Coraliomargarita algicola: one gene and its partner. Each later gene encodes a partner of the first gene's protein in a complex. Links are inferred from orthologs where the notes say so. Each region holds a gene or a part of one and is shown in the gene's direction. Other genes may lie near its edges.

What was found.
Region 2: the proteins of SH580_RS20475 (region 1) and smc are in contact, whole or in part, in a crystal structure (PDB 3ZGX), measured with the Bacillus subtilis proteins. The link is inferred for Coraliomargarita algicola from one-to-one orthologs.

What each region holds. Positions count from the first base shown.
Region 1 is NZ_CP138858.1:4,985,873-5,000,075, reverse strand. Bases 3,921-6,686 are described here. They hold SH580_RS20475 (segregation and condensation protein A), read left to right. Parts: upstream 3,921-4,798; coding sequence 4,799-5,575; downstream 5,576-6,686. Other genes in these bases: trxA (thioredoxin), read left to right, coding at 6,528-6,686; SH580_RS20465 (hypothetical protein), read left to right, coding at 5,893-6,504; SH580_RS20470 (hypothetical protein), read left to right, coding at 5,582-5,848; lptD (LPS assembly protein LptD), read left to right, coding at 3,921-4,780. Also shown: SH580_RS20490 (FAD-dependent oxidoreductase), read left to right, coding at 1-1,051; SH580_RS20485 (SGNH/GDSL hydrolase family protein), read left to right, coding at 1,192-2,484; more of lptD, read left to right, coding at 2,624-3,920; more of trxA, read left to right, coding at 6,687-6,845; tsf (translation elongation factor Ts), read right to left, coding at 6,984-7,577; rpsB (30S ribosomal protein S2), read right to left, coding at 7,613-8,491; SH580_RS20445 (HesB/IscA family protein), read right to left, coding at 8,669-8,863; rnhC (ribonuclease HIII), read right to left, coding at 9,031-10,020; SH580_RS20435 (mannose-1-phosphate guanylyltransferase), read left to right, coding at 10,210-11,301; Holliday junction resolvase RuvX, read left to right, coding at 11,336-11,767; SH580_RS20425 (hypothetical protein), read left to right, coding at 12,045-12,461; SH580_RS20420 (hypothetical protein), read right to left, coding at 12,517-14,203. UniProt on the Bacillus subtilis protein: Participates in chromosomal partition during cell division. May act via the formation of a condensin-like complex containing Smc and ScpB that pull DNA away from mid-cell into both cell halves.
Region 2 is NZ_CP138858.1:707,347-723,070, reverse strand. The notes cover bases 1,411-5,697. They hold smc (chromosome segregation protein SMC), read left to right. Parts: upstream 1,411-1,771; coding sequence 1,772-5,497; downstream 5,498-5,697. Other genes in these bases: SH580_RS02820 (sensor histidine kinase), read left to right, coding at 5,498-5,697; SH580_RS02830 (YggS family pyridoxal phosphate-dependent enzyme), read left to right, coding at 1,411-1,656. Outside these bases: SH580_RS02835 (LysR family transcriptional regulator), read right to left, coding at 1-866; more of SH580_RS02830, read left to right, coding at 961-1,410; more of SH580_RS02820, read left to right, coding at 5,698-7,252; SH580_RS02815 (response regulator), read left to right, coding at 7,313-7,696; SH580_RS02810 (hypothetical protein), read left to right, coding at 7,719-7,907; SH580_RS02805 (GspE/PulE family protein), read left to right, coding at 7,904-9,601; SH580_RS22110 (thiol-disulfide oxidoreductase DCC family protein), read right to left, coding at 9,642-10,034; SH580_RS02800 (phosphoserine transaminase), read right to left, coding at 10,055-11,200; SH580_RS02795 (class I SAM-dependent methyltransferase), read left to right, coding at 11,386-11,997; SH580_RS02790 (LamG domain-containing protein), read right to left, coding at 12,086-15,196; SH580_RS02785 (3-keto-disaccharide hydrolase), read right to left, coding at 15,287-15,724. UniProt on the Bacillus subtilis protein: Required for chromosome condensation and partitioning.

The sequences.
Region 1 (14,203 bases):
TGGACGTGAAGATAATGATGTCTATGGAGAAACCTACAATGGCCAGCAAATGCTGGACAAGCATCAGTTCAACTTTGATGTCGATCCATACATAGTCCCCGGCGATCCCGCCAGTGGTCTGCTGCCAGGCATCGACGATGGCCCCTACCAACAGGGTAAAGGCGACCACCGTGTGCAAGCTTACAACTTCCGGCTGTGCCTGACCGACGACGCCACTAAACGCGTGCCATTCACCCAGCCGGAAAATTACAATCCAGCTGATTACGAGCTATTACGTCGCTATTGCCAAGCCGGCTACATCCCGGAATTCGATAAATTTGACCGCCTGGTCAACGACGTATACGACATGAACAATTGGGGTGCGATTTCCTCCGACTACATCGGTATGAATCACGACTACCCTGAAGCCTCTTACGCCGAACGGGAAAAAATCTTTCAAGCACACGTCACCTGGACCAAAGGGCTGCTATGGTTCTGGCTCACTGACCCATCGGTCGACAAGAGCTTTCAAAATCGCTTCCGCACCTTCGGATGGAACGCAGAGGCTTTCAAGGAGAGTGATCACTTCCCTCCCGCTCTCTATGTCCGCGAGGCACGACGAATGGTTAGCGATGTGGTCATGACCGAACATCACTGCACCGGTTACGAAATTATTTCAGATGCCATCGGACTCGCCGCATACGTAATGGACTCCCACAATTGCCGCCGCATCGTCGTCGACGGCAAAGTTCGCAACGAAGGCGATGTACAAATCCACTCCGGCCCGCCCTATCCTATCTCCTACCAGTGTATCGTACCCAAACGTGGAGAATGCACCAACCTGTTCGTTCCTTACTGCCTCTCGGCATCGCACATAGCTTTTGGTTCCATCCGGATGGAACCTGTCTTTATGATCTTGGCACAGTCCGCTGTTGAAGCAGCCACAATTGCGATTAAAAACCGTGTCGATGTGCAAGCGGTCTCCTATACCAAGCTCAAATCTCGCCTACGCCAAGTCAATCAAATCGTCGAACCAGTCCCGATGGTTAACGACATCCAAGCGGGCGAATAATTCTGAGGCCCACCTAGCTTTGCTATGCTCGGCCAACTATTTCCCTCTAATACAAAATTGACAAACCATTAATTCGACGTCGTATTATGTCGTCAATTTGATTCCTGTCCCCACCAGCACGCCCCACCCTTTCATTCGAAATGATCCACTACAAAACCTGCTTTAACCTGCTCTGTTTACAACTGAGCATCTCCTTATCACTCCCCTCAATCACTAGCGCTGCACCCGCCTTACAAGAGAACGATTTGATCGCGATCTGCGGCGACTCGATCACCGAGCAACGCAAATACTCCGTCAACATGGCAGCGTATTTTTTAATGTGCCAACCAGAAAGCGGTCTGCGCAGCATGCAACTCGGCCAAGGTGGTGAAAACGCCAGCATCTTCTCGAAACGCTTAATTTCCGAAGTACTGCCCTTTCAACCGGACGTGGTAACGACTTGCTACGGAATGAACGATGGTGGCTATCAAGCTTTGAATGATGATCGTGCTCTTCGTTTTCGTGAATCCACTCAAAAATACATCGACGAACTCCGTGCTGCTGGAGTGCGGCGCATCGTGCTCGGCGGTCCCGGCGCGGTCGATCCGCAAACGTTTTCACGTTCAGGGCGGCCAACGACGGCCGAGATCTACAACCAAACGCTGAGCAGCTTATCAGACATTGCCCGCGAAATCGCAGCCCACAACAACCTGATCTTTGTCGACATTCACACCCCCATGCTCGAAGTCATTCATCAAGCCGAAGCCAAATATGGCCCCGAATACTACGTGGCTGGCAGCGATGGCATACACGCCAGTGATAATGGTCAGTTCATCATGTCCTACGCATTTTTGAAAGCGCTCGGTTGCGATGGCCAGATCGGCACCATCACGTACGATGCCGAAACTGACACCGCCACCGCCACATCCGGCCACACCATTCTGTCTGCTCAACTCGGGGCGATTGATCTGGAATCCACGCGCTACCCCTTCTGCTTTGCCGGCGATCCCAGCAGTCCCAACTCAAGCATCGGCATGTTGGAGTTTATCCCATTCAACCAAGAACTCAACCGATACATGCTGGTAGTGAAGCATGCGCCCGCGCAACAAATGAAAGTGACCTGGGGCGAGGACAGCAAGGTCTTCTCCGCTGCCGAACTAGCGCAAGGCATCAACCTCGCCGACGAGTTTCTGAACAGCCCCTTCTATCCCGCCTTCAGAAAAGTCGTCACCGCCCTCCATGCACAACAAGGCTACGAATCTCGCACCATTCGTCCGCACTTGAAGATGCTCTTGGATTGGGAACAAGGTTTCCCGGAAGCCTTCAATGAAAAGCCTGAACTCTTTGCCTGGCAAAAAACGAAGATCATCGAACGCGCCGCCGAACGTGTCGAAGCAACCGCTCAAAAAGTCGTGCCTGTCCAGCACCGCATCGTCATTGAATCCGTCGAATAAATTCGATGGCGAGCGCTTACGAAAATCACAACAACGCCTCGCCGCCATTGAACCAGGCCTCCGCAAGCAATCAGTATAGTGCACACATGAGGTATAAAAGACTTGTCCACTCAAAACACGCGGCTCATAGTCCCGCCCCGTGCTAGTTAACGCTCGGAATACCTCACTTTTCTTTTCTCTGACGCTTTCAATTTCGTTGAATGCGGCTCTACCTGAACTCAGCTCTCTGGAACCCCTAGAGTTCGATGAAGCTTCGCAACGCTTGGTCGCCCGCGGCGATGCCCGTCTCGACTTCGATCATACCCGGATTCGAGCGGATCGAATCACCTATTACCAGGAATATTCGTTGGCAGATGCCGATGGCAACGTGGTCATTTCACGCGACGGCGGACGTCTGCTAGCCGATCGACTCAGCTACGATGGCCAACAGAACGTTTTTTCAGTCGATCTACTACGCACAGGGCAATGGCCTTATTACGTGACAGGCGTCAGCGCCGGAGGCACCACCGAAGACACCACAATCAACGGCGCGACACTCTATTACGGAGCCCCCAGCCAATTCGGACTCAGCGCTAGCTCCAACGAAGTACGCTATATCAGCAACGAAACGGAGCAATATGTCTCCATGGATGGTGCCACCTTTCGTCTCGGAACTGTGCCCTTTTTCTATATCCCGAGCTACCGACACTATTTAGCCGGCTCCCCCTACATGGTCGACCTCAACGCAGGCTCCGACAGCGAACTGGGCTACTACTTACAAACGACAACCTTATTTCCAGTGAACTCGTGGCTACGCGCAGGGGCCAATCTGGATGTTTATAGCCAACGGGGCGTCTTAGCCGGCCCCACCGCACAATACACCTATAACACTTCCAGCCAACGCATAGTCGGTGCCCTCAGCACTGGGGCCATCCACGACAATGGAAGCCAGTCCGAGCGGGGGCTGGATGCCTTCGACAACCCAATTGACGCCGAACGCGGATTTGCCGAATGGCGCCACAAACACCACATCGGCGAACGGTTCACTGGCACTGCCTCCATCAGCTATTGGTCCGACTCAGAAGTCACGCGTGATTTCCGCGACGACATATATAGCGATAATGAACGCCCCGACTCCTTCGCAGAAGCCGTCTACGCCGGTGATAATTACCTAATCTCGGCCTTCGGACGCTTCGATCCCAATCAATTTCAGACCGTACAAGAACGCAGCCCTGAAATCCGTTTCGACCTGTTGCCAATTCCCATTTTCAATACAGGCGCATACCACCGCGCCTCGGCGAGTTACGTGCACCTAAGCGAAGACTTTGGCGACAGTGCCCCTTTACTCACCGTTGAGGGAGAATCCGACCGCTTCGACCTGACTTACCGCATCGAACGCCCCTTTCTGCTCACCGACTGGCTCACACTCAAGCCTCTGGCCGGCGCATGGTTCACACAATATGAGAACCAACAACTCGATCCTGGATTTTTCACACCGCCTGCCACTTTAAACGCAGACAGCTTCAGTCGCGACATCTACGAGCTCGGCTTCGACCTGGAAGCCCGTGCCTACGCCAGCTACCCCACAGTCAACAAGACCTGGGGCATCGACGGCCTGCGCCATTTCGTACGTCCCGTGCTGCGCTATCGCTACTTCTCTGACCCGGATGACATCAACGAAATCGCCACCATCGACCGCGAGGTATTCGACTTGCAGCGGCCCCTACTGGATCTCAGCGACTTGCGTAACGTCGACCAAATAGCCGACACACACTTGGTTCGACTCGGAGTCGAAAATCTATTCCAAACACGCGCCCAAGGCTACGGCTCCCGCACCCTAGCAGCACTGAACTTCTATCAAGACATTCTCTTTGAAAAGAGCCTTCGCTACGACGGCGACCAAGAAGACACCTTCAATGCCACCTGGGTAGAACTGGTGCTCAACCCTGCACCATGGCTCAAATTTGACCTAGCGAGCCGCTTTAAAACCGAGAGCTTAATGCTCGAAGAACTACGCACCCGCACCACCATTCAGAGTGGCGAGGTTTGGGAACTCGGCCTATCCACCGACTTACTCAATCAACGGATCGATCAATATCGATTGGATTTCATTTACCGCATCAACGAACGCTATGCCTTCCTCTCCGATGTCAATTTTGACGCTGACACAGGTGAATTCACCAAGATTAAGCTAGGCTTACGCACACGTATCGGCAGCACTTGGGAGCTGGTCTACGCCATCACCTTCCGCGAAGATGCCAGTCGCGAGAGCGATGTTGAATTTCAACTCCAACTGCGCCTCGCCAGCGGCGAATAATACACTCGCCCCCCAGACATGGAAGAAGCACTCATCCCGGATCACGATTTTTCCATTCGTCTGCCCGCATTTGAAGGGCCACTGGACTTATTGCTTTACCTCATCCGACGCAGTGAAGTCGACATTTACGACATACCGATCGCACGCGTTACCGAGCAATATATTGAAATTCTCGGCTCGATGGAAAAACTCGACCTCGAAGTCGCGGGCGAATTCTTCGTGATGGCTTCCACCTTGATGTACATCAAGAGCCGTATGCTGCTCCCCAAAAAGGATCAAGGCGCCAATGAAGACGTCGAGGAAGAAGATATCGATCCCCGCTGGGAACTGGTTCAGCAATTGCTCGAATACCGCAAATTCAAAGAGGCTGCCGAAGATATCCGTAAGCTAATCCTTAATAGTAACGACCTCATCGCCCGCATTGGCCCCAAAGATGCCGTCGAGGCGATTGAGCGCCCCCTCAAACCCGTCGATCGGGTCGACTTGTGGAACACATTCAACCAAGTTCTACGCCGCCTAGCCGAACGTATCGACGAAGGCCAAATCAATGCCGAGCAAGTCACTGTCTCCGACCGAATGGAAATCGTGCTCCTGCGTATACGGCATCAGCCCCGCTTTCTATTTTCAGAACTCTTCGAGTCCACCACAACGATCACCACAATTGTTGCAACCTTCCTTGCCGTGCTCGAATTAACCCGTTTAAATAAGATTTCAATTCAACAAGACCAGGCCTTCGGCGACATCTGCTGTATGCGTGTCGAACACCCGGACCTCACCGCACCCAAGTTTGATTAATTTCCAATGAATCGTCTCGGTAACAATCACAACTCACCTTCCAAAAAGCCCGCTGCTCACCTAATCGGAGTCGGCCTGGACAACAAGGACGGCCACAAGCGTATCACACAAGCAGAGCGCTTCGCCATCGTGGGCGGCTCTCAAGAAACACATGAGCGCATGACCGAGACTGTGGTGAAAACCTTTGAAACCCTCGACCGCAAGGGCAAGACCCTCGAGACCGTGGACAAAAAAGAACTCAGCGACATCATTAAAGATAACACACCTGATTAAGGTCCACTTGACAGGCAGCAAAGCTCACATAGCCTACTCCCACTATGACAGACCCCAACAACGAAAATTCAGCCAACACCCCAGCTAACAACGAAGCCGGCAAGACAGTCAACGGAACGGCAGCCCACTCACAGCCTGCGGCCCCGAGAAAGCCAGCTGCTCCAGTCACTCCAGCTGCACCGGCTGCCCCCAAAACAGCTCCAGTGCCCTCCTTCGAAGAACTTGCTGAGCGCAAAGTATCCGCAACACCAGCGATGCCAGCCGCCCCCGCCAAACCAACGCCCCCGAAAAAACCGGCCAAACCCACACTCTCATTTGAGGAACTCGCTGAGAGTAAGCCCACACCGGCCACTCCAGCCAAACCCGTCGCTCCGGCCGCTCCAGCCAAACCCATCGCTCCGGCCGCTCCAGCCAAGCCTGCGACCGCGCCTTCAGCCGCTGCGAAGCCTGCACCCGCCGCTGCAAAGCCTGTCGCCCCCAAACCGGCGACGCCTAAGGCCGCGGCCCCCCAGTCCACCGCAAGTAAGCCGTCCATCACCATCGATGAAGACAAAGGCACCAGCGTCGTCGGCCTCATCATCGATGCCGTCGCGGCAGCCGTGGCGATCGCATTTGCAGTCTTGCTCTTACAAGACACACTCCCTTTCCTAAAATAAACACGTCAATAAACAAAGACATTATGTCCGATAACATCACAGAACTCGATAGCTCTAATTTTGATTCCACAGTGGCCGGCGGCTCTGCCCCAGTCGTTGTCGACTTTTGGGCTCCATGGTGTGGTCCCTGCAAGGCGATCGCTCCTATCCTCGAAGAACTCGCTACAGAACTCGGCGACGCCGTTAAAATCTGCAAGGTCAATGTGGATAACAACAGCGAAATCGCCAGCAAATACGAGATCCGCGCAATTCCAACCATCCTGATCTTCAAGGGTGGTTCCGTCGCAGAAACCGTAGTCGGCCTCACTTCAAAAGACGATCTCAAGGCCAAGCTGGTCTAAGATCCACGCTCTGCAAAAGTCAGTTTTCTCAAAACAAAAACCGCATCCGTAAGGATGCGTTTTTTTTGTCTCACTTCTAAATAAAAAAGCCCCGCATCCGTTAAGATGCGGGGCTTGAAAATAAAAAACCTAAACTGTTTACGCGCCGACTTGGAAACGAGCGAAACGTTTCACTTGCATATTTTCGCCCATCTTGGCGATCATTGCAGTCAATAGCTCTTGAACCGTTTGATCAGGATTCTTCACGAAAGCTTGCTCCAATAGGCAAGACTCGCTCAAAAACTTGTTCAGCTTGCCTTCAACGATCTTCTCGATCGCTTGTGCAGGCTTACCTTCAGCTTGGCCTTCAGCAACTTTACGCTCTGCAGCCACAATTGCTGGATCGATATCGTCACGAGAAACGCAAACGGGGCTCGCGGCTGCGATGTGCATCGCGATATCTTTCACGAATTGCTTAAAGTCATCAGTCTTGGCAACGAAATCACTTTCGCAGCTAACTTCAACCATCACACCGACCTTACCACCGAGGTGGATGTAAGTGTCAATCAAACCATCGCTGGCGTCACGACCTGCTTTTTTAGCGGCAGTGGCCATGCCCTTCTTGCGAAGGAGTTCAACAGCTGCTTCGAAATTACCTTCGGACTCAACCAAAGCTTTCTTACAATCCATCAGTCCAGCGCCTGTGCTTTCACGCAGTTCGCCAACCATTTTTGCATTAATTTGTACGCTCATATTATTTAAATCTTATAAGTTTCAGATTTGGAGAATTACTTGCTTTCTTCAGTCGCTTCTGGAGCGGCTTCAGCTGCAGGTGCTTCTTCAGCAACAGGTGTCGCTACAGCTTCAGCAGCTGGCTTGTCATCCTCACCATATCCGGCGGGGAGCGTGACTTCTACGTCGCCCTCTTGCTCGAAGACTTGCTCACGGATAATAGGGCCTGCGCTCTTCTGAACCTTCTTAGCTTCGCGTTGCGCAAGACCACTTTGAGCCGCTTCCAAGATGGTTTCCACGATGATGCGGATCGACTTGACTGCGTCATCATTACCAGGGATGGGGAAATCGAGCACTGTGGGGTCCGAATTGGTGTCCACCAGACCGATCACAGGAATTCCAAGGCGATTCGCCTCAGCGACTGCGATTTCTTCATTCTTGGTGTCTACGATAAAGACCGCTGCTGGCAATTCAGAAACTTCGAGCATACCTTCGAAGTTACGATTCATGCGGCTCATTTGACGACGGATCGCAGCTTCTTCCTTACCAGGAAGCTTCTCAAGTTCGCCGTCTTGGTCCATTTTCAAGAACTTGCGGTATTTCGCCAGCGAAGTCTTGATGGTCGTGAAATTGGTGAGACCTCCACCCATCCAGCGATTCACGCAGAAAGGCATTTGGCAGGCTGTCGCGGCTTCACGCATGATTTCCTGCGCTTGCTTCTTGGTGCCGATGAAAAGCACATCTTTACCGGAAGCGACGACTTCTTCGACCTTGGCATAAGCTTTTTCAAGCAGCGCATGAGTTTGCGCCAAGTCGATGATAGAGATGCCGTTACGATTGTCGTAGACGTAGGGCTTCGACTTTGGATTCCAGCGGCGGAGCTGGTGCCCGAAGTGTACGCCTGCGTCGAGAAGGTCTTTTGGTGTAATATTCATACTGTTTTCAAAGCCCAGATAACCACTCTGGGAGAAACGATGTTTCTTTTAGTTATATGTTTGGTTAATGGGACGAAATGCCCCGTTTCACACTCAATTCTAGAATGAGAAGCGCAGAGGGATACCAATCGCACTGCGCAAGGCAAGTGTAAAGGCCGTGTTTTTTATGTTTTCCACTTAATTAAATGAACGACCACAACCACAGGTGCTCGTCGCATTGGGATTCCGGATATCGAAGCCCTTTCCACTCAGGCCATCATCGAAGTCCACCACACTGCCGTCCAGATAATCGAGACTAGTCGGATCCACTAAAAAAGAGATGCCATTACTCTCCAGCACCTGATCCTCCTCTTTTTTCGCCTCAAAGGACATCCCATACTCAAAACCGGAGCACCCCCAGCTTCGACAAAGATACGGAGCAACTGCCCCTCACCAGCTTTCTCGGCGGCTAATTTACGAATTTGCGAAACGGCATTGTCAGTTAAAGTAATCATATTACCTACGCAAAGCATCTTCCCCCAGCCTGTCAATCAGCACGATTAATACTTATACCAACTCGGCTTGGCGGGGGGCTCCAAACCTTGCGCTTCATAGGCCGTCTTAAAGTGCATTTTCGCAAAATTCCGCAGGGCATCGGCCCCCTTTTCAGCGACAATCTTTTTAGCCTGTGCCAGCACTTGGCCACTGGCTCCCTTCACTAAAGGCTCTCCCACTTCATCCGAGAGCCGCTTCATTTCGCGCACATAGACTGCACGAGCCACAATCGATGCGGCGGCGACCACAGGGTCCGACTCGGCTTTGGTACGACTGATCAAATTAAAGTCTTTGCGATCTTTTACATATGCATCTACCAGCTTCTGTTTGGTAAACTGGTCCAGCAAGCCCCAAGGCGCAGGCCGTGCGTCCAAAGCTTGGTTCAAGGATTTCCCATGATACCATGCCAGTAGTTTATTCAAATTGCGGTCAAATTTGTTATAGAGCTCATTATACTTGGGCATCCGTGCGAATGCAGTCTGGATCACCACCCCCTCAGTCTTACGAATCTCCTTATCCAACTTCAAAATACTGCCATCGGTCAGTTTTTTACTATCAGCCACCCCCAGCTCCAACCAATGCCGCACCATATCCCCATCAGCCACCACGCATGCAGTCACCAGCGGTCCAAATAAATCCCCCTTTCCGCTCTCATCGCAACCAGCATGTAAGGTAAACCACTCGGGATTATGCACCTCGTCGTATCCCAGACGTGGATCTCCCGTAATTTGCGCTTCGAGAATGTCGCGAACAAAGTCCTCAGTATTCTTCCCGGATACCACCAGCTTACCACTCTGATACCCCACTACATTCACCTTCTCCCCCTTGAACGCAAATAACGAATAGGCGACATCATACGGGAACCATGCGCCCCCCGTCTGCTTTTCCAGCAAGTCCGCAAGTTGATCCATCTTCTCATCATCGAGCTTGATGGTATACATCATCTTCTTCTTTGGACCTTCGTCTTCGATCGATTTGGATTTTTTCTTCGGCATATAGATAATAGGAGAATGCGCTAAATCATAGGATTGCGCCACGGAGATCAAGACAGGATCTGAAAGACTCATGAGCTAGCAGGCACTCACTCTGACAAATAATCTTCGTCCAAATATTCGATGTCCTCAAATGTAAAAATCGAACAACTCGATTCTTGCCATTCTTCGGATCGAATGAAATCTGCAGCTATGTCTAAACGATTTGTAGTTATCATGGCGGGTGGCCGAGGCGAACGCTTTTGGCCGGAAAGCCGCATCGCACGCCCGAAACAACTCTTACCCATCGTCGGCGACAAGGCGATGTTGGCACAGACCATCGACCGCCTCGCCGGGCTAGTGTCCGCCAAGGACGTCTTCGTCATCACGAACGCCGAGCAACGCGATGCGGTATTGGAAGTCTGCCCCGAGCTCGATCCCAACAAAGTAATCGGCGAACCCATTGGCCGCGACACTGCCGCTGCTGTCGGACTGGCCACCATACTCGTGCGACGCGAAGATCCTCAGGCCAGCTTTGCCATGCTTCCAGCCGACGCCGTCATACATAATGCAGCCGGTCTGCGCGACACATTGGAAAGCGCCTTTGCGGCCGCCGAAGCCCAGCCCGTGCTCGCCACCATCGGCATCACTGCCAGCTTCCCGGCGACTGGTTACGGCTACATCCAACAAGGCGCTGCCATGGGCGACTATGCCGAGCGTCCCGTCTACCAAGTACAACGCTTTGTCGAAAAGCCCGATTTCCAAACAGCACAAAACTACCTGCAGGCAGGCAACTACTTCTGGAATGCCGGCATGTTCATCTGGTCCGTGCCTTCCATTGTTGCCGAACTCGAAAAAAGCACCCCCAGCCTCTGGCAAGCACTTCAAAACATCGACCAAGGCCTCGCTGCTGGCACAGACATCGACTCACTACTCGCAGAACACTACCCAAGTCTCGAGAAAATCTCGGTCGACTATGCCATCATTGAGAAGGCTAACAACGTCGTCATGGTCGAGTCCGGCTTTGATTGGGACGATGTCGGCGAATGGCCCGCTGTCGCACGCCACTACCCCGCTGACCCCGACGGCAATGTCGTACGCGGCCAAGCCGAACTTTCCGACGCTCAGGACAACATTGTCTATTGCCGCGACGACACACACCTCGTTGCCCTACTCGGCGTCAAAGATCTCATCGTTGTCAAAACCGACGACGCCACTTTGGTCTGTCACAAAGACAAAGCCCAGGAAATCAAAGCTCTCGTCAATAAAATCGGCGTCCAAGAGGCCTACAAGCGCCTGATGTAGCTTTTAGTAAGTTCTAATTCTTCATTCCGAAACAGTGAACTATCTCGGCATAGACTGGGGCGAGAAGCGTATCGGACTCGCTTTCGCGGACGAGATCGGTATTGCAATGCCACTACCGGCGGCCGTCGCGCCTTCCAAGAAGGAGCGCATGCGCCAGATCGAGACGATGATCACGCAACGCCGCGCCCAAGAGCTCGTGGTCGGCTACCCGCTCAACATGGACGGCTCGGTCGGCTTTAAAGCCAGAGAAGTGGACGAATTTATCGTAGAGCTCGAAAAGCGCTTTCGGCTGCCCATTCACCGGGTAGACGAACGCCTCTCCAGTCACTCCGTAGAACAAGGGCTCAAAGGCCAAAAGAAAAAGCCCAGCCGCCAAAGCGGTGAGATCGACTCCCGAGCCGCGGCCCTCATTTTACAAGACTTCATCGAAGAACGAAATATTTCCAACGCAGCGCAAGGCAGCTAACGAAAATTCGCCCCACGCGTGAAACTCACATACAAGATTGAACGTTTGACGTTCGCGCACCTGCGATCGAACTGCGCATAGATCCCCAAAGCCCTGCTCCCGATTTCAGCCCCTGCTTGGTATAAAAACACCCCCGACGCATCGACCATTCCAGAAAGAGCAGTCAGAAGACCTCAAGATAACCAGCTAGAATAAAAACTTGCCTATCATGCGTTAGATATACTTTAATAACGCGATGATTGAATGCCAACCAAATGTCTTATCTTGGAACTATACAATGCAGGGTGGCGGCATTGATGCGGGGCTCCGCTTTAACTGGGCGGGCGAATCGGGCCGCTTCGAGCTAAATGGTCAGCTCTATACGATCAAGAAATCGGGCTTCGTTACACCGACATGGGAATTAATCAAGGAGGACAAGGTTTGTGCCGAGGCATCAAGAATCAGCATGCTCCGGCGCGGATTTGACATCAAACTTGAGTCAGGGGCCATGGAGCTTTCAGCAAAATCGGCCTTTGGTCGCACCATGCTGTTAAGCGGAATGGGCTGCCAAGCGCGTATCAAGCCGGCCCACGCGTTCACGCGCCGCGTTCAAATCTCCGGCAGTTATCCAGATCCTGAAACGATTGTTTTTGCCTTTTGGCTGTGTGCACTAATTTGGCGCCGCAATGCGAATCATGCGGCGGCTTGTCCATAATAACAGCCCTCGCCCACGGAGCGGACGCTGCCCAACGCTTGCGGGCAGCGTCTGACTACAATGACATCACTAATTTAAAGAAGCGGGCATCGCCGGCGGGCACGCCTAGCACCAGTGTGTGGGCGTCACCGACGCGGTTGTAGTTAACCGATGTGGGCGTGACGGATCTGAGGTTGCCGAGCTCGTCAGACTGAATGAGCTTGAACTGAATGGAGTCGCTATACGCGCCGGGCCATTCCCATGTAAGTGTCACTTCGTTCGTAGCGCTCATGTGGATGCGGATGTCTGGCGCGCTGAGGTCTTCGATTGCCGCGGCAGGCACATCACTGGAGTCGGCCGGATTGTGGCCGCCGAGGAATTTTTGCAATAGACTGTAGCCGCTGCCATCGACACTTGCAAAAGGATCGTGTCCGCCCTCGCCGAGCCAAAAGAGCTCCCAGTTATCATCCAAGAGGTTCCCGTCGCTATCGTTGGCGACGAGTTCGGGCATTTCAACGATTTGAAAGCTCCGCACTTCCAAGGCGGTGCCTGCGCAAGCTGTAAAGTCGTCGCGGAGCACGCCGTATACGCGAATCTGGGTCTCTGGTAATAGATCGATACTTTTACTGGAGATGTAGCGTTCCCCGTAGGCATCGAAGAGTGCGTATTGCTGCGCAAATGCGTTGCGGGCAAGGAAGCAACCGTCGGCGTTGGCCTCTTCGACGGTCAACTCGTAGAGCTGCACGTCGTCGTAAACAAAGCTCGCTGCGAGGCCTTGCCCTTCGGCTAGCGCGGGTCCGATCGCGTCCAACTGGAGGCCGAGTGTGTCTAACAGTTCAGCGGAGACTGCTTGCTCGCGTAAGACTGCGCGCAGTAGGTCTACGGGGCCCTGCCCGGTGATGTGGGCCACTTGTGCATCGGTATAGCCCTGATAGACTTCGCGGCAGAAATAAGTCCACTCCACCCAGTTAATCGCGACAGCTGCCGCTGCGCTGTAGCTGGCTTCAATCTGCAGACCGTCCCAGAGTTCATCTACTGAGAACTCGGGCTCGCCATTGCTTTCGTCCATTAGAGTGGCGATCTCGGACAGTGAGGTCCAACGGTCATCGCCGGTGCGATTGGGAAAGAGTGTCAACTGCGCATCGGATGGTAGATAAGCCTGCAACTTAAAGTATTGCTCGAGTGCATACTCCATCGCGATCGCAAAAGCGGTATCATCGACCTTCAAACTGAGTTCACGAATCGTCTGCTCACCTGCCGAGTATTCGCCCAGTTCATCCAGCCACTCGCTGGCCGCGTCGGAGAGCGATCCTCCGGTATAGCTGACATCGATCTCAAATAGCTCGCTGCTATCCAGAGGCAAGAGCTTCAGCTGCTCAAAGCCAGTGGGCTCGGCCACTCCCTCGGAGAGAATTAAATAGCGCGCTTCTGTGGAGACTGCGATAACGCCTTCAGGAAATACCAGCGGCACTTGATCAAAGACGGCAAAGCGGCTGCCTTCCGCAACGGATGCCTGGCCAAGGCGCGCACCCGTCAAGCGATCTACGTAGCCGGTCGATCCGGTAAACCAAGGCTCCTTGGCTAGGTTGCGACTGACCACTTGCAAAGTTTCGTAATAGCCCCGATTGAGTTCAGAATCCTCGGCGGGCATTTCGGTGGGATCTGTTATCGAAGTATTGGCCAGTAGTTCATCTAAATCGCTGGCAGCATCGCCATCGGAATCTCCGGTGCCAAATGGATCGCCTCCCAATGCCATTTGCACA
Region 2 (15,724 bases), 4.3 Mb from region 1 along the record:
AGTAGATCGATCAACTTCTTCATCGCTGGAGTCAGGACGCGGCCCTTGCGGTGGATCAGTGCCAGTGGGCGTTTATAGACCTTATTTTTGAATTTGATTACCTTGAGCAGGCCTTGTGCTTCTTCGCGGCTGACTGTGGTCTGCGGAAGGATGGCGATACCTGCATTGATCTCGACAGCGCGTTTGACGGTTTCGACGTTGTCAAACTCCATGACGGGCTCCATCTCGAGGTTGGCCTCGCGAAAGATCTGGTCGGTCGCCTTGCGGGTGGGGATGTCGGGCTCAAAGCCAATGAATTTTTGCTCAGCGATTTCTTCAAGTGTTACGTTCTTCTTGCTCGCCAAGGGGTGATCCGGGCTGACGACGAGCACTAAAATATCGTCGTGGAAGGGAAGTACTTCCAGCTGCTTATGTTTTTGGGGATAGGCAACCAGACCGAGGTCGATGGAGTTGGTGAGGATGTCCTCGTAAACGTTGTTGGCGCGGCGGTATTCCACCCGGATATTGACTTCCGGGTATTTGGATAGAAATGCTTTCACATACGGAGGCAGCTCGTGCAGGCCGATACTATAAACTGTCGAAATGTGAATGGTGCCACTAATGACTTTCTTCATCTCTTGGAGTTCGCTGTTGAGCTTGTCGTAGAGATAGAGAATTTCCTTGGCGGACTCGTAAAGTTTTTGCCCCTCGCGTGTCAGTCGGAATTGCTTTTGACTACGATCGACGATTAGTATGCTGAAATGTTTTTCCATCGCCCGCAATTGCTGGCTCACCGCGGATTGGGTGATACCATTGAGTTTGGCGGCGCGAGAAAAGCTCTCGCTCTCAACTAAATCTGAGAATATTTTGAAATTTTCGACGTGCATGAGATAGTTGTATAATTAGGACTTATCGGAATGCAACAATAAATTAAGCAATACTAATGAGTCTATTTTTATTAACAAGTTTTCTGATTTACTAATGATTGATTACTCCAGTTTTGAGAAAAACTTATCGGCAGTGCGAGCTCGAATCGTGCGTGCATGTGAGTGTAGTGGTCGCCCTTTAGATTCCGTTACTCTCTTGCCTGTAACGAAGAATCACCCGCTTGCTGCGGTTGAGTATGCGGTGCGCAGTGGTATGTGTGCTGTGGGTGAGAATCGAGTGCAAGAAGCAGCGGATAAGCGCGGCTCATGCGAGGCGCGGGTCCAATGGGAGCTAATTGGTCATTTGCAGAGTAATAAAGCTCAAAATGCGGTGGCTATTTTTGATCGAATCCAGTCGGTGGATTCGCTGAAGCTGTTGCGCCGTTTGGATCGTTTTGCGGAAGAGCAGGGGAAGTCGCTGGCGATCATGTTGCAGTGTAATACCGGGGAAGACCCTAATAAGCACGGCTTTAAGGTGGCTGAGGCTGACTCGGTGTTAGAAGTGGCATTGGGCTTGGAGCATTTGCGAGTGGACGGTCTGATGACGATTGCGCCGCTGAGTGAGGATCTTGAGGTGGCGCGTGTCGCTTTTGAACGCTTGCGCATGCTACGGGATGCATTGTCTGAGCGCTTTGATGTGGCGCTGCCGGAGCTCTCGATGGGGATGACGGGCGACCTCGAAGTCGCGATTGCAGCTGGTTCGACGCAGATCCGAGTGGGCACCGCACTCTATGGTGAGCGCGAATATTGATTTCTGTGTCATGCAGTAAAGCATGCATAGACAGGCTTTTAGAGTTGCGGGGCGATCTTTGGCACTTTGTTGTTAACGGCTTTTCTCCCCCCGCAACCGCATCCAAAAATAGAATATGTATCTTAAAGAGATTGTCATTAGTGGCTTTAAGAGTTTTGCCGACCGCACTCGCCTGGACTTGCGCCAAGGTGTGACCGCAGTGGTTGGCCCGAATGGTTGTGGTAAAAGTAATATCGTGGACGCGATTCGTTGGGTGCTTGGAGAGCAAAGTGCCAAGGCTTTGCGTGGTGCCTCGATGCAGGACGTGATTTTCGAGGGCACGGATAAGCGCAAGGGCTTGCCGACCTGCGAAGTTAAATTGACGTTTACCGACTGTGAGGCGGAGCTGGGCACACAGTTCAATGAAGTCGCTATTTCACGGCGTGTGAGTCGCGACGGTGGCAGTGATTATTATATCAATGGCAAGGTCTCCCGCCTGAAGGATATTCAACGTCTGTTTGCGAATACCGGGGTGGGGCGTGTGTCTTATTCATTTATGTTGCAGGGGCAGATCGACCAGATCCTGTCTACCAATCCGGCCGAGCGACGTACTATTTTCGAAGAAGCGGCAGGGATCACTCTCTATAAAGCGCAGCGCAAGGAGGCTCTGAGTAAGCTGGCGCTGGTGGATGCCAATCTCGCCCGTGTAACGGACGTGATTGAGGAGGTCGCGCGCCAGATCGGTTCGCTCAAACGCCAAGCCAGTAAGGCGCTCCGTTATCAACGCATCAAGCATCGGTTGACGCATCTGGATCTCGCTAACAGCGCATATCGGCATTCTGACTTAAGTCAGTCGATCACGCAGGTGGCGGAACGTGCCACCGAGCTACGTAAGAAGGTCGAGGCGCACACCACTTCGCTAGAGCGCGATGAGTCGATCTTGATGGAAAAGAAAGCGCAGCGTGCGGGGCTCTCTCAGAAAATGGAAGAGTTGCAGCAACGGGTGTATAATCTGCGCTCTGAAAAAGAAAATGCCGAGAATCAGGCCGAGTTTTCCACCATTCGTTCTAAGGACATGGTGGCGCGTATTGCCGAGTATCAGAAGGAGATTGCCGATCTGGAAAAGCAAAAGGCAGAGCTGGCTACCCGTGCCAAAGACGAGAGTGAAAACAAGCAAATGCACTTGGAAGTGGTCGACGATTCCGACCGTATCTTTCGCGAGCGCAATCAAGAGTTGGCAGTGGCTCAGGAGCAACTCGGCGCGATGGAGGGGGAGCTACAAAAGCGCCGGCAGGACCTGTTGACTGCGGAGAATCGTATCAATCGTGCACGCTCGCGTTGCACTACGCTTGAAGTCAACCTTAAGACATACCAGGTCAAGCACGCCTCACTCACTGAGAGTGCGATGAATTTGAAAGAAGAAGTGGTGGCGCTGGAACAGGGACTGGCTGAGATCCAGCGTCTGCTCGAAAAGCGTCGTGCGGAGCAAGCCAGCTGCGAGCAAGCGGTGGAGGAAGCCCGTGCTGATTCACGCGAAATATTAACGCAGTATCGCAGCCTGCAGGAGCGTATTCAGGAGCAAGACCGCGGCATTGCGCGTAAGACGGCCCAGTTAAATGTGCTCGAAAGCTTGCAAGCCAAGTTCGAGGGCTTCGGCGAGGGAGCCAAGGCCATTCTGGGGGATAAGCTCAGTGATGTGGTCTCTAAAAACAGTGTCTCGATCATCTCCAAGGAGCTGAAAGTTGATAGCACATATACGACCGCATTGAAGACACTGCTCGGCTCTGCTGCGGATGCGCTTTACGTCGGGGATTCTAACAAAGCACTGTCGGTGATCGGTAAGTTGGATGCTGACTTTATGGGGCGGGCTTGCTTGCAGATTGATCTGCCTGCCGCCACCGAAGCGAAGGCAGTTGAATTACCTGCGGGCTTGGTTGCGGCGCAAGCCGTAGTCACCGTGCGTGATCCGAATCTGCAAAATGCGGTCGATCGTTTGCTGACGGGGTGCTACTTTGCGGATCGTCTGGATTCATTTGTTGAGTATTGGAAGACGCATCCTGACTTCAATTTTCTATTGGTGGCTACCCGCGATGGCGAGATCGTCGATTGTCGTGGGCTGATACACGGTGGACGCACCACGGGGAAAAAATCTTCCAGTGTGTTGGAGCGGGAGTCTGAAATTCGGAGTCTGCGCCAAGAGATTGGGACGGAGCGAGCAGCACTCGAAGAGCTGCGTGAGCAGGCGGATACGCTTGATGAACGTCGTAATGTGGCCGAGGCGACTGTGGAAGCGCAGCGCAAACGACTGGGCGATCTGGCGAGCGAGGTGTCTGGCTTGGTGGCCGAAGAGCGCAATCAAACGCAGAAGATCGAACACAACGCACGCACGCGCAGCCAGGCCGAAGATGAACTTTTCCGTCTGGATGAGAAACATGGTGATTCCATTGCTGAATTGGAAGCGGCCAAAGAGGAGCTTGCTGGTGCGGAGCAAACTCTCAAAGACGAGCGCCAGGGAGGCAGTGATTTGGAAGTGGCCATCGATCAGGCCCGGCAAGAGCGAGATGCCAAGCGTGAGGCGCTCTCCGATGTGCGACTCGAGCTCGCGGAGAAGAAGCAACGACTGGAGTCGGTCGACCGCGCATTGAGCGAGGTACAGCGTGAGACTGCCAGTTTGGAGCATCGTATTTTGCGTCGTAATCAAGAGATCGATACCATCAACGAGCAGATCGCGCAGTTGAAGCAGTCCAGCGAACACCACGCCAACAAGAGTGAAGAGCTGGCCAAGACTCTGGAGATCGCCAACGATGAGCTGGATAAGGATCGCGAACAGTTACAAGGCATTGATGCGATTATCAATGAAATCGACGAAGGCCTTTCGGGGCGACGCAATGAGAGTCGTAGCTTTGATAAAGAGTTGACCAAGCTAGAAATTCGTCTTGCCGAAGAGCGTTCTCAGCTTGGTTTTATTCAGAATACTGCCTTGGATGAATATCAGGTCGATCTCTCGCAAGTCGATTGGAAAGCAGAACTGTGGGAGGGTAACGTTGAGTTTGAAAAGCGTGTCAATCTCGACGAAATGGATGACCCGGATAAGATTGCAGCGCAACCGAAGCAAGAGCGCCGCGATCCTAGCGAAGAAGAGCTGGCCGAGATGGACCAGACTGATTGGTCCACTATCGAGGCAGAAGTCGGCGAGTTAAAGGGACGTATTTCCAACATGGGGCCGGTGAACCTCGATGCGATTAGTGAGTATGCCGATTTGAAAGAGCGGCATGATTTCCTACAGGGGCAAAGTGAAGACCTGAATAATTCGAAGAACAAACTGGTCGAGACCATCGACCAAATTAACGATACCTCGCAGGCTCTTTTCCGTGAGACATTCGAGCAGGTTAAGAAAAACTTCGCATTCACATATGGTAAAATTTCGGGTGGTGGAGATTCCGATCTCTTGTTGGTCGATTCCGAAGACCCCTTGGAGTCTGGCATCGACATCATCGCCCGTCCCCCGGGCACGCGTCTAAAGAGTGTGACACTCCTATCAGGTGGGCAGCGCACCATGGCTGCGGTCGCGCTGCTGTTTGCCATCTACATGGTAAAGCCCAGCCCGTTCTGTGTGCTCGATGAGATTGACGCCGCGCTGGATGATGCTAACATTGGTCGTTTCTGTGATACGCTGCATGGTTTCACGGATAAATCTCAGTTCTTGATTATCACACACAACAAACGCACCATCTCTAACGCGGATACAGTCTTTGGCGTCACCATGCCGGAAAAGGGCGTTTCTACGCTCCTTTCTATGCGTTTTAACAAAGACGGCAAGCGTCCCGAGATGAGCGCGGACGAAAATCAGCAACCTTTTTAAATGGCCGGTAATATTTTTTCAAAGCGCTTTGGCTGGGCGTGGTTTGTCAGCCTGCTTCTACTCTCCGGCTTTTTGTTGATCAGTATTAGCAGCTATCTCGTCACTCGCGGAAATATACGTGAGACGATCTCGGAGAGCACCTTGCCCCTGACCTCGGACAATGTGTATTCAGAAATACAACGCGATCTCTTGCGGCCGGTATTTATCGCTTCGTTAATGGCGCACGATACCTTTCTGCGGGATTGGGCGATGAACGGAGAATTGGAGGACGATGCGATCACCCGATATTTGCATGAGATCAAAATCAAGTATGCCACTGTGACGTCGTTCTTCGTATCCGAGCAGACGCAGAAGTATTACCATGCCTATGGTTTATTAAAAACGGTCCGCGAAGACGAGCCACGGGATGCGTGGTATTACCGTGTGCGTGACATGGAGGCGCCCTACGAGATTAATGTAGATGCCGACCTGGCCAATGCCGATGAGATGACGATCTTTATCAACTATCGGACCTTTGATTATGATGGCAATTTTATCGGAGCCACAGGTGTGGGGCTCACCGTCAATAGCGTTAATAATTTGATCAGCCGCTACGAAGCGAAATACGAGCGGCAGATCTATTTCACCGATGCAGAGGGCAATATTGTGCTGCGGCCGATGAACAGTCCGTTGCTTAAGTATAAGCATCTGAATGACATCGAGGGGCTGCAGGGCCATGTGTCGACCCTGCTGAATGATGAAGGGAGCCAGTTGAGCTATTCGCGTGACGGTGAGAACCGTTTATTACACTGTCGCTACGTCCCAGAGCTTCATTGGTATCTGATCGTCGAGCAAAGCGAGTCGGCCATGCTGGCACCAATCAAAGAGCAGTTGTTGATTAATATCGTGCTGGCGCTGGTGGTGACCAGTATCGTTGCTTACATTTGCATCGCGGCGATCAAGCGACAGCAGCGACGACTCGAGGAGCAGAATAAAGCATTGAGCGAGACCAACTCCTTGATCGAAACGCAGAAGTTTAAACTACTCGCGACGGCTGAAGAGTTGGCGATGGCCAATCGATTGTTGGAAGGGCTGAATAAAGAGAAAGACGACTTTATCGGTGTTCTTGCGCATGATTTACGCAATCCACTGAATACGGTCATTGGCTTGTGTGATTTGGCCGAAGACAGCTTCGATGATTTTTCGCAGGATGAGTTTGTCGGCGATATTAAGAAGTGTGGTGTGCGAATGTTGGATTTGACGGAACGCTTGCTGGATGTGTCGCGCATGGAGAGCTTTCACGGCCCAGTAAAAACAGAGGACCTAGTTCTGAACGAGGTGGTGGAGGCGGTGGCAGAGCAATTTATGCGGCAGGCCAGGCAAAAGAATATTAGTATCAGCTTGGACTTGGCGAGTAGTGATGGCTTACATCTGCAGAGCCACCGCGATTGGCTCGATGTCTGTGTCAGTAATTTGATCAGCAATGCCGTGAAGTATACGCCGAAGTTCGGTCAGGTTACGATCCATACGCGCCGGGTCGACTCGCGGCTAGAGCTCGAAATCAAGGATACCGGCTGTGGTATTAAAAATGAGGATCAGGCCAAGTTATTTGGTAAATTCGTCCGCTTGTCCTCGAAGCCGACTGACAATGAACCCTCCTTGGGGCTCGGCCTCTATATCGTGAAGCAAATGTGTGATCGCCTTGGTATGCAGATTCAAGTTAAGAGCGAACTGGGTAAAGGCACCTCCTTTATATTAATCCAGGATATCAGCTAGGGGATTTTACCCAGATTCATGCTCGACAGTGTGTAGCACTTTTAAATAACTGATGTAAATATGAGCCGACCTATTACAGCCTTGATTGTAGATGACGAAGCTCATTTGCGTGCATATCTTAAGCTGATCTTGAAACAACTCGGTTTCGAGCGCATTTACGAAGCCGCCAATGGGCAGGAAGGGATTGATCTTTATAAACGTTGGAAGCCGGAATTTGTCCTGATGGATGTGAATATGCCGGTGAAAGAAGGCTTAGAAGCTTTGAAAGAAATTGTCGAATTCGATGAAGAAGCCATTGTTGTGATGGCCTCATCAGTCGCTTCCCGGCAAGCGGTGGAAACCAGTGTGGAATACGGGGCTTCGTACTACCTGCGCAAGGATATGAAGAAGGAAATTGTCGTGGAGACGATTAACCATTTAATCGAGGAGATTTGGGGCGAATAAGCCCTGGCTTGAGTGATCGTATATGAGTGAAGAGACAGAGCAGCCACATCGAAACGTGCCACAGGGGGTGCGTTATTCTCTTAAAGAAATCATGGAGGAAGTGGCTACTGACCGTAGGGATTCTGTCTTTGGTCGTGAGTTGGTGGATGCGACTGAAATTGATAAAATGTTTGGTAAGCAAATGCGAAAGAAGAAAAAGAAATCTGTATGACGATTCGCGAACAGTTGCTGCAAAATTACCATGTTACGCTCTCGAATGAGGCGTATGATCGCGCACTGCTCAGTGCGGATGAGAACACTCTGGACTTGGTCGAATACTTGATCGAGGAAGAGCTCATCAGTAAGGAAGTTGGCTGCCGCCTGTGGAGTAACCGTATCGAATCCGCATACGTAGATCCGCTCTCCACGATAATTAGTGAAGAAGCGATTTTTAGTATACCCGTCGAAATCGCGCGCAAGGGAAACGTCATGCCGCTGTATGAGATCGAGTCGGCGCTGACTGTGGCGATGCCGGATCCTCACAATCAGCCTTTGATCGATCGCTTGGCGGCGATTACCGGCAAGGAGATTAGCCCCGTATTTTGTCTGAGCTCGGAGGTGCATGCTGCGATCGATCTGCATTACAGCACCGATAAAAGTGTTGAGGAGCTGATCGAACTGCTGGAGCAGAGTCAGGGCGCGATTCTAGCAAAGCTCAACCCTGAAGAGCTGGAGGGCATGGGAGAGTCGAAGTCTATCATCGGTCTCTGCGATGCACTCCTGTATTTAGCGATTAAAGAGCGTGCATCGGATATCCACATGGAGCCGCGTGAAGATTCTACCAATATCCGCTTTCGGATCGATGGTCGCCTGCAGCATGCTTTTACGATTGCGGCTGCATTGCACGCCCCGCTCAAGTCGCGCATTAAAATTCTCAGTCATCTAAATATTGCGGAGTCACGCTTCCCGCAGGATGGACGTTTTTCGGTGCCACTTGGCACCGAACAGGTGAACTTTCGGGTGTCGGTCATTCCCACGATTTATGGCGAAAAGCTGGTGTTACGTATCCTCGCGTTGACGGGTAAAAAGGACTTTCGCTCGCTGGATCAGATGCTGATTTCGCAGTCGATTCTCGAGCCCTTTAAGCAAGTGATTCGTAACCCCAACGGCATGATTTATGTGACCGGCCCGACGGGCTCTGGCAAGTCGAGCACGCTCTATGCGGCACTGCATGAGATCAATACGCCGGAGATCAACATCTGCACCATTGAGGACCCCGTCGAGACTCAGATGGAGGGCATTATTCAGTCGCAGATCAACACTCAGATTGATCTGAACTTTGCCTCGCTCTTGCGCTCTTTATTGCGTCAAGACCCTGACGTGATTCTGGTGGGGGAAACACGCGACTTGGAGACCGCTAAAATCGCGACTGAAGCGGCGCTCACCGGGCACTTGGTTTTTTCCACACTTCACACGAATAACGCGATCCAAGCCGTGGTGCGCTTAGTCGAGCTCGGGATTGAGCCCTATATGGTCGCACCTTCGCTGCTGGCGGTGCTGGCTCAGCGTCTTTCGGCCCGTATCTGTGAGCACTGTAAGCGCGCTTATACGCCCGACGAAGAAGTGCTGCGCAAGTTTTTCTACGATTACAAAGAAGTTGAATCACCCATCTTCTACGAAGGACAGGGCTGCCAACATTGTCGCAATTCCGGTTACCGCGGTCGGATTGCCTTTCACGAGATGGCACTCATCACCGAAGAGATGCGTGGCCTCATATTAGCGGGGGCCAGTGATGCCGAGTTGGCGATTGCCGCTAAGAAAGTGGGCTATCGTCCACTCCGCTATGATGGTCTCAAGAAGGTGCTTTTGGGCTTCACAACGGTGGAAGAGCTCGAATCCCATGCGTCCTTCGATTGGGTCGGTTAGAATCGCACAATTGTGGCGTGTCTGCGCCATGTTTTTGTTACTAGGGTAAAAAATGGCTGTGTTCTCTGGGCGTGGGTAGAGGGCAGCTTGGCTTGCCTCCGAAACGATGTCGGTTCGTCGCGATCCAATGATAAGTGGCATCACGCCAAGTGCAGGGGAGGCATCGCACACAGATGGCTAGCCAGCTCCAAGAGCTTTGAGTGTCAATCAGCGCGCATAGGACCGCTTCCGAACGGAGTAAGATCTTAGGCTGCCCATTGGGGCTTGGCCGTTGATAGATGACAGTCGAGAGTGTTGTTCGCAGATCTGCGGACAGGCATTGTCGAGCCGTCTCACCTTGAATCGGTGCGAAGTATAAGACTTCGCACCGATCTCGTTGTCGCAAAAACTGTATCGAGCGATTGCACAATCCGCAGTCGCCGTCATAAAACAGTATCGGCTGTAATTTGTTGTTTATTTTTGAATCTCAGCAAATGCCCAGTCGAGCCATGGTAGCAGGGCTTCTATATCGGCGGTGTCGACGGTTGCACCGCCCCAGATGCGGAGGCCTGCGGGGGCGTCCCGATAGCTGCCGAAATCATATCCGACGCCTTCTTGATCCAGTAAGTTGACCAGTTGCTTCGCCTTGGCAGCTTGTTCATCGGCTGGCAGCGCTTGATACCAATCGGCGGTGATCTTCAAGCAGATCGATGTATTGGATATCGTGCTTGGGTCTTGAGCGAGGAAATCGATCCAATCGGTCTTAGCCACCCAGTCGGCGATTGCTTTGAGATTGGCTTCTGAGCGCGCGATGAGAGTGGGCAAGCCACCAATACTTTCTGCCCAGCGCAGGCCGTCGACTGCGTCTTCGATACAGAGCATGGAGACTGTATTGATCGTGGCACCGCTAAAGATGCCGCTGATCAATTTGCCTCCTTTGGTCATACGGAAAATTTTGGGCATGGGCCAAGCTGGAGTGTAGCTTTCTAAACGTTCGATGGCGCGTGGGCTCAATACGATCATGCCGTGTGCACCTTCCCCGCCCATGACTTTTTGCCAGGACCAGGTCACTACATCCAATTTGCTATAGTCGAGGTCCATCGCAAAGACGGCGGAAGTGGCGTCGCAAATCGTCAAACCTTTGCGGTCCGCAGGAATCCAATTGAGGTTGGGGACTTTCACCCCGGAGGTGGTGCCATTGTAGGTAAAGACGACGTCGTTATCGCAGTTTACCTTCGAAAAATCGGGCAGTAGGCCGTAGTCAGCCTCGTGTTTAGTGACATTATCGAGCTTGAGTTGTTTGAGGACGTCGCTCACCCAACCGGAGCCGAACGACTCCCAGGCGCACATTTCCACGCCGCGCTCGCCTAGCAGCGACCACATCGCCATTTCCACTGCGCCTGTGTCGGATGCGGGCACGATGCCACAGACATAGCCCTCGGGGAGGCCTAGGATCGAAGCGGATTTGTCGATCACTTCCTCGATGCGTGCCTTGGCAGGCTTTGCGCGGTGCGAGCGGCCGACCAGCGCGTCGTTGAGCGCGTCGAGCGACCAACCAGGACGCTTGCTGCAAGGTCCAGATGAGAAGAATGGGCGATTAGGCTTAGTGCTTGGTTTCATGGTTGAAAAGAGCCCGAAATTAGGCCTTCACCTCTAGATGTCGAGAATCCGTTTTGAGTAAATTAGATCCATTTGAGTCAACAGACTGCACGCAGGCGAGTCGGCCGAGCTTGCTTTCTGTCGATTATCTTCAGATTGCTACGCCAGTATGAATTACTCGCGCATCGCTCCGTTTTATCAGTGCATTGAAAGCTGTACCTATGGGGACCGCCTTGCAGCGTGCGCGCACGGGGCAGCTGATGCGCTTGGCAGGATTGATGGAGCCACAACGTGTTTTGATTGCGGGAGAGGGGGATGGCTCGTTTTTGCTGCAATTTGTACAATTGTTTCCCGAGGCAAGTATCACAGTCGTGGAGCCGAGCCAAGCCATGGTGCTTCGGGCGCAAACACGCCTGCGCCAAGCAGGGCTGTTTTCAGAGCGGATTGTGTTTAAAGTGGAGCCTTTAATGGATGCGGCACTCGTTGAGGCATCTTATGATTTGATTGTGACTTTATTTTTCCTGGACAATTTTGAGGACAGTTTGATGCGGGCATCGGTATCGAAACTCAATGCTTGTGCCAGTGAACAGGCGTATTGGTTGTTATCAGATTTTTGTCTGCCTAGCGCTGGTTGGCGTCGACTGCGCGCTAAGTTGTGGCTCAAAGTGTTGTATCAATTCTTTGCGTTCTCGGCAGGCTTAAGTGCGCGTGCACTGCCCGACTTTGAGCAGGCGCTGCAAACTACGAAGTTTTGTGAGATACATCGTGATGGGCACTGCGGGGATCTACTTTTCAGTGCATTGTACCGTGCTGAGTGAATCTTCCACCTTACGTATCCTTAGGAGACTTAATACAAAATCGGTGTGCTGCAAATGATGATTTATGTAGTTTCAAGCTGTGCGAAGGCTAGTCTTGTCTGAGTTGCCAGGTTGAGCGTTCTAATCCGTCCAGAGGGAGGTTGTAGACGCGACTGTAGCTGTTGCTTTTAGTATCGTAATCGGTTTGCCAAAAGTCGTTTCCGTGTACGGATTGATCAAGTGGGGTGGCTTTGCCATCGACGATCTGATAGAGTTTGTAGCCGCTTGCGCTGCTGAGGCCTTGGAATCGAATCGGAACGTAGCCGACGCCGCCTTTGATCTCAAGGTCGATTCGCTCGGCATTTGCCTGGATTTGAATCGGATACTGATTGAGCAATGTGCCGCCAGTGACAGCCACTTCCAGATCGTTGCCGATGGCTTCCCGGTAGGTGGTCTTCCAGGAGCTGGGGTTCTCGATGAGATGTTTGCGGTAGGCTTCGTTGGAGCCGTAGTAATCGTCTGCCTCTCGGTGGAGGGTAATCCATTCGAGGTTCATTTCGATGCGGTCGCCCGGTTGGAAGTTTTCGACGCCCTCGGGCGCCTTGAGAAGGAAATCAAGATTGGCGCTGCCGTCTTGATTGATCTGATGGACGGGGATGCTGAAGTTTGGTCGGGTGTAGACCTTTCCGCCGAAGCTTGCTTTGTAGTCGCGGATGACGAGTGCTCGATAGCCATTGCCTTTACCATCATCTCTTGTTTGCACTCCGCCCGGAAAGCTGACCCACCAGGGGGCTTCTCCAGTGAACTGGGTGTTCGTTAAGAGCTTATCATTGCTCTTAAGTGTTGTAGGCGCTTCGATTTCTGAGATGAGTCCTGCGGCATTGCCATAGGCGACCTTGGGGTGGGCGTAATTACCTGTGCGACCCATTTTGAAGAGCCATGCTTCCTGGGCTGAAACTTGCTGGTCAAAGGAGTAGCTGAATTTTTGAAAGGTGCGAGCGTAGTCGTCGGTTCGGAGGGTCTGCACTTTTGCCTCAAACGCGATTTCATGCTGCTGGCCGTAGTATCCATCATAGCGCACATCGGTAAGGGATGGACCGTGGGCGAGATAGGCTGTCTTGAGAGCGGCCGGGTGATGGCGATTGCCGTTATTATCTTGGGTATAGAGCCAATCGCCGCCCCAGCCGGCAGTGGTCCATGCCCATTTGCGGCCATCAGCACCGGTGCGTGCCATCAGCATGCGCACGTCGGTGACGGCAACATCTACACAGCTGCGGTCGACATCGAAGCAAATGGTTTCACCCCAGCAACCGATGGCGAGTTGATCCCAGCGATTATTGCCACCATAGCCGACGAGCGAGAGCTGTGCATGTGATGCGGAGGGGAGGGTGCCGTAGAATCCATAAGCGATCCGCAGCTTGTAAGTTTGTTTACCCGGCAAGTTGGGGAGCTGAGTGTAGGCACGCAGGTAGGAGCCGAGTTCGCGCTCGTGCCAGTTTTTGCTGAGCTGGACAGGGATTCCAGTGGGAGTGCCATCTTCGTAGCAGAGTATTGGCATCAGTCCGGTGATGTTGGCAACGCTACGGAGGTAGAGCATAAAAGGAGTCTCACGTGCGTCTTCGCTGCTATTGTCAACCTCAAGGATAAATTCGTCGTAGTTACGAATGTCGGTGTAGCCTGTTTCCCAACTACGCTTCAGTGTTTTAATTTCAGCGACTTGGCAGTTGAACTCTGTGTTGAATACCGAAGTGATTTGCTGATCATCATCTGTGTGGACGATGACGGGTGCATAGTCCTCGATGTTTGTGTCTGGTGTTAAATCACAGGTCAGTGTCAGTTTTTTTGTTTGTTCGATTTTCCATTGTTCTATCGCAGGCGAGCGTGCTTCCCATGAGTCATCTGTAGTGCTTAATTTGATACGTGTGGTGATGTTCTTCCACAGGTATTGAATGGGCTTTGGGTCAAACGAGCTGTCGAAGGTTTTCTCGTATTCAAGACCATCTTTGCTAGCTAGGGCTTCCGGTTGAGCGCTATGCGCTTTAATTTCGGAGTGAGGAAGTGCGCGATCCCAGAGGCGGATTTGATCGAAGATTCCGTAGGCGATTTCCTCGGATTGTTCGTCTGAGCTTCCCAGTCGAATCGGGGCGTTTCCAGGTTTACGTTCCTGCTTGATGACCTTGCTGTTTTGAAGATGCCCGTCGACGTAGAAGTGCATCATTTCGCCATCGTAGCTAAGGGCAAGATAGTGCCAGTTGTCCAAGTCGAAGCGTCTGGATCTGGACTCGGGGAGCAGGTGCCTGTTGCGGGCGCCACCGCCAATGTTCATTCCAGCCTGAATGCGGCGACCATCAAAGTAGAAGCCCATTTGCCCGTCTTCATCTCGTCCGCCGTTCTTACTGATCAACCATCCACGGCTTGTTTTTTGAGGGTTACTTGGAACCTTGACCCAGCCCTCGAGTGTGAAGTTTTCAGAATCCCGTCTGCTGGCACTGTCCAGTTCGTAGGCTTTTTCCACGATGCTGTAGCCATTATCGACGATACCAAAGTTGGGGCCATCGACGAACGGTTGTTTCGGAGTGATTTTCGCAGTTAAACTGAGTGAGTCGGGCCAAGCAACGACCTGCAGGCTCGCATCGCTGCTCAATGTATTGCCTTCTTCGTCCTCAAAAATGAGATGTTGAATTTCCCAGTTTTGTAAATAGCGGCCCGATTCCCACAGCATGGTGCGCTGTAGGCGCCGCGCGTCACTGTGTGGTCCGGTCAAACTGTGCGTGGCAGTGAAGACGCGTCCTTCGCTGGCGATTTGTAATAAAAGTTCAGCCTCTGGAAGTGCTATAATGTTAGCTGGGTCGCTGGCCAGTCCAGAGGTATAGTCCTGCCCTTGCATTGGGCCGAATCGGGCATCGGTTAAATTATTCAGATCCAGTAAGAGGCCAAAATAACCGGTTTCAAGTGCGAGCTGGTCAGCGGAATGATCGTCTGGATTCTTGCGGAAGCCATTCATCCAATACCCGTAGCTGTAGGCACGTGGGTTGATCACTGAATTGTCATCGGAGACTAGAACTGCCGTGGGCTGAGTGCCTGTCTCAGCGTGGTTTGTTTCAGTATGCGTCGCAGCGGAAGGAAGAGGCTCAGGTGCTGGGCGTGCCTGCTTGGAATCTTTGGAGCAAGCTGCTAGAAGAAGGAAGCTCGCTAGAAGTGGTGAGGTGAGTTTCTGCATATTGAGGCTACGGATTATGGCTGAAAATGTCGTTTGGGTATCAGTTGGCTGTGTCACTGCGATAGTAGGTTCGGAATAAAGTTGGGTGATTTACAGTTCTCGGATACGGACGTTTCGGAAGGAGACTGCATCATTATGGTCTTGGAGATAGATGGGACCTGTCCAGGTCCCGAAGCCGGTATGTTTCTTGTATTTACTGTTCTCAAAAGCTTGCTTCCAAGCAGTGCTCCCAATCTCGATTTCTGCGACTTTTACATCATTGATCCAATGCTCGATGTGGTTTCCGTTGGCGATAATTCGACCGGAATTCCACTGGCCGCCTGGATTAAATGGTTTGTCTTTGGCCGCAGGCACTAGCGCATAAATACCGGCAGAGAGTTGGGGGTCTTGATGGACACCATCGTCGAGCACCTGATACTCTAGGCCGAGGTCGCCTTGGCTACGATACTTGATGCCAGAATTACCACCTTTACTTATATTCCAGTCGAATCTGAGTTCGAAGTTGGTGTAATGCTGCTTACTTATGAT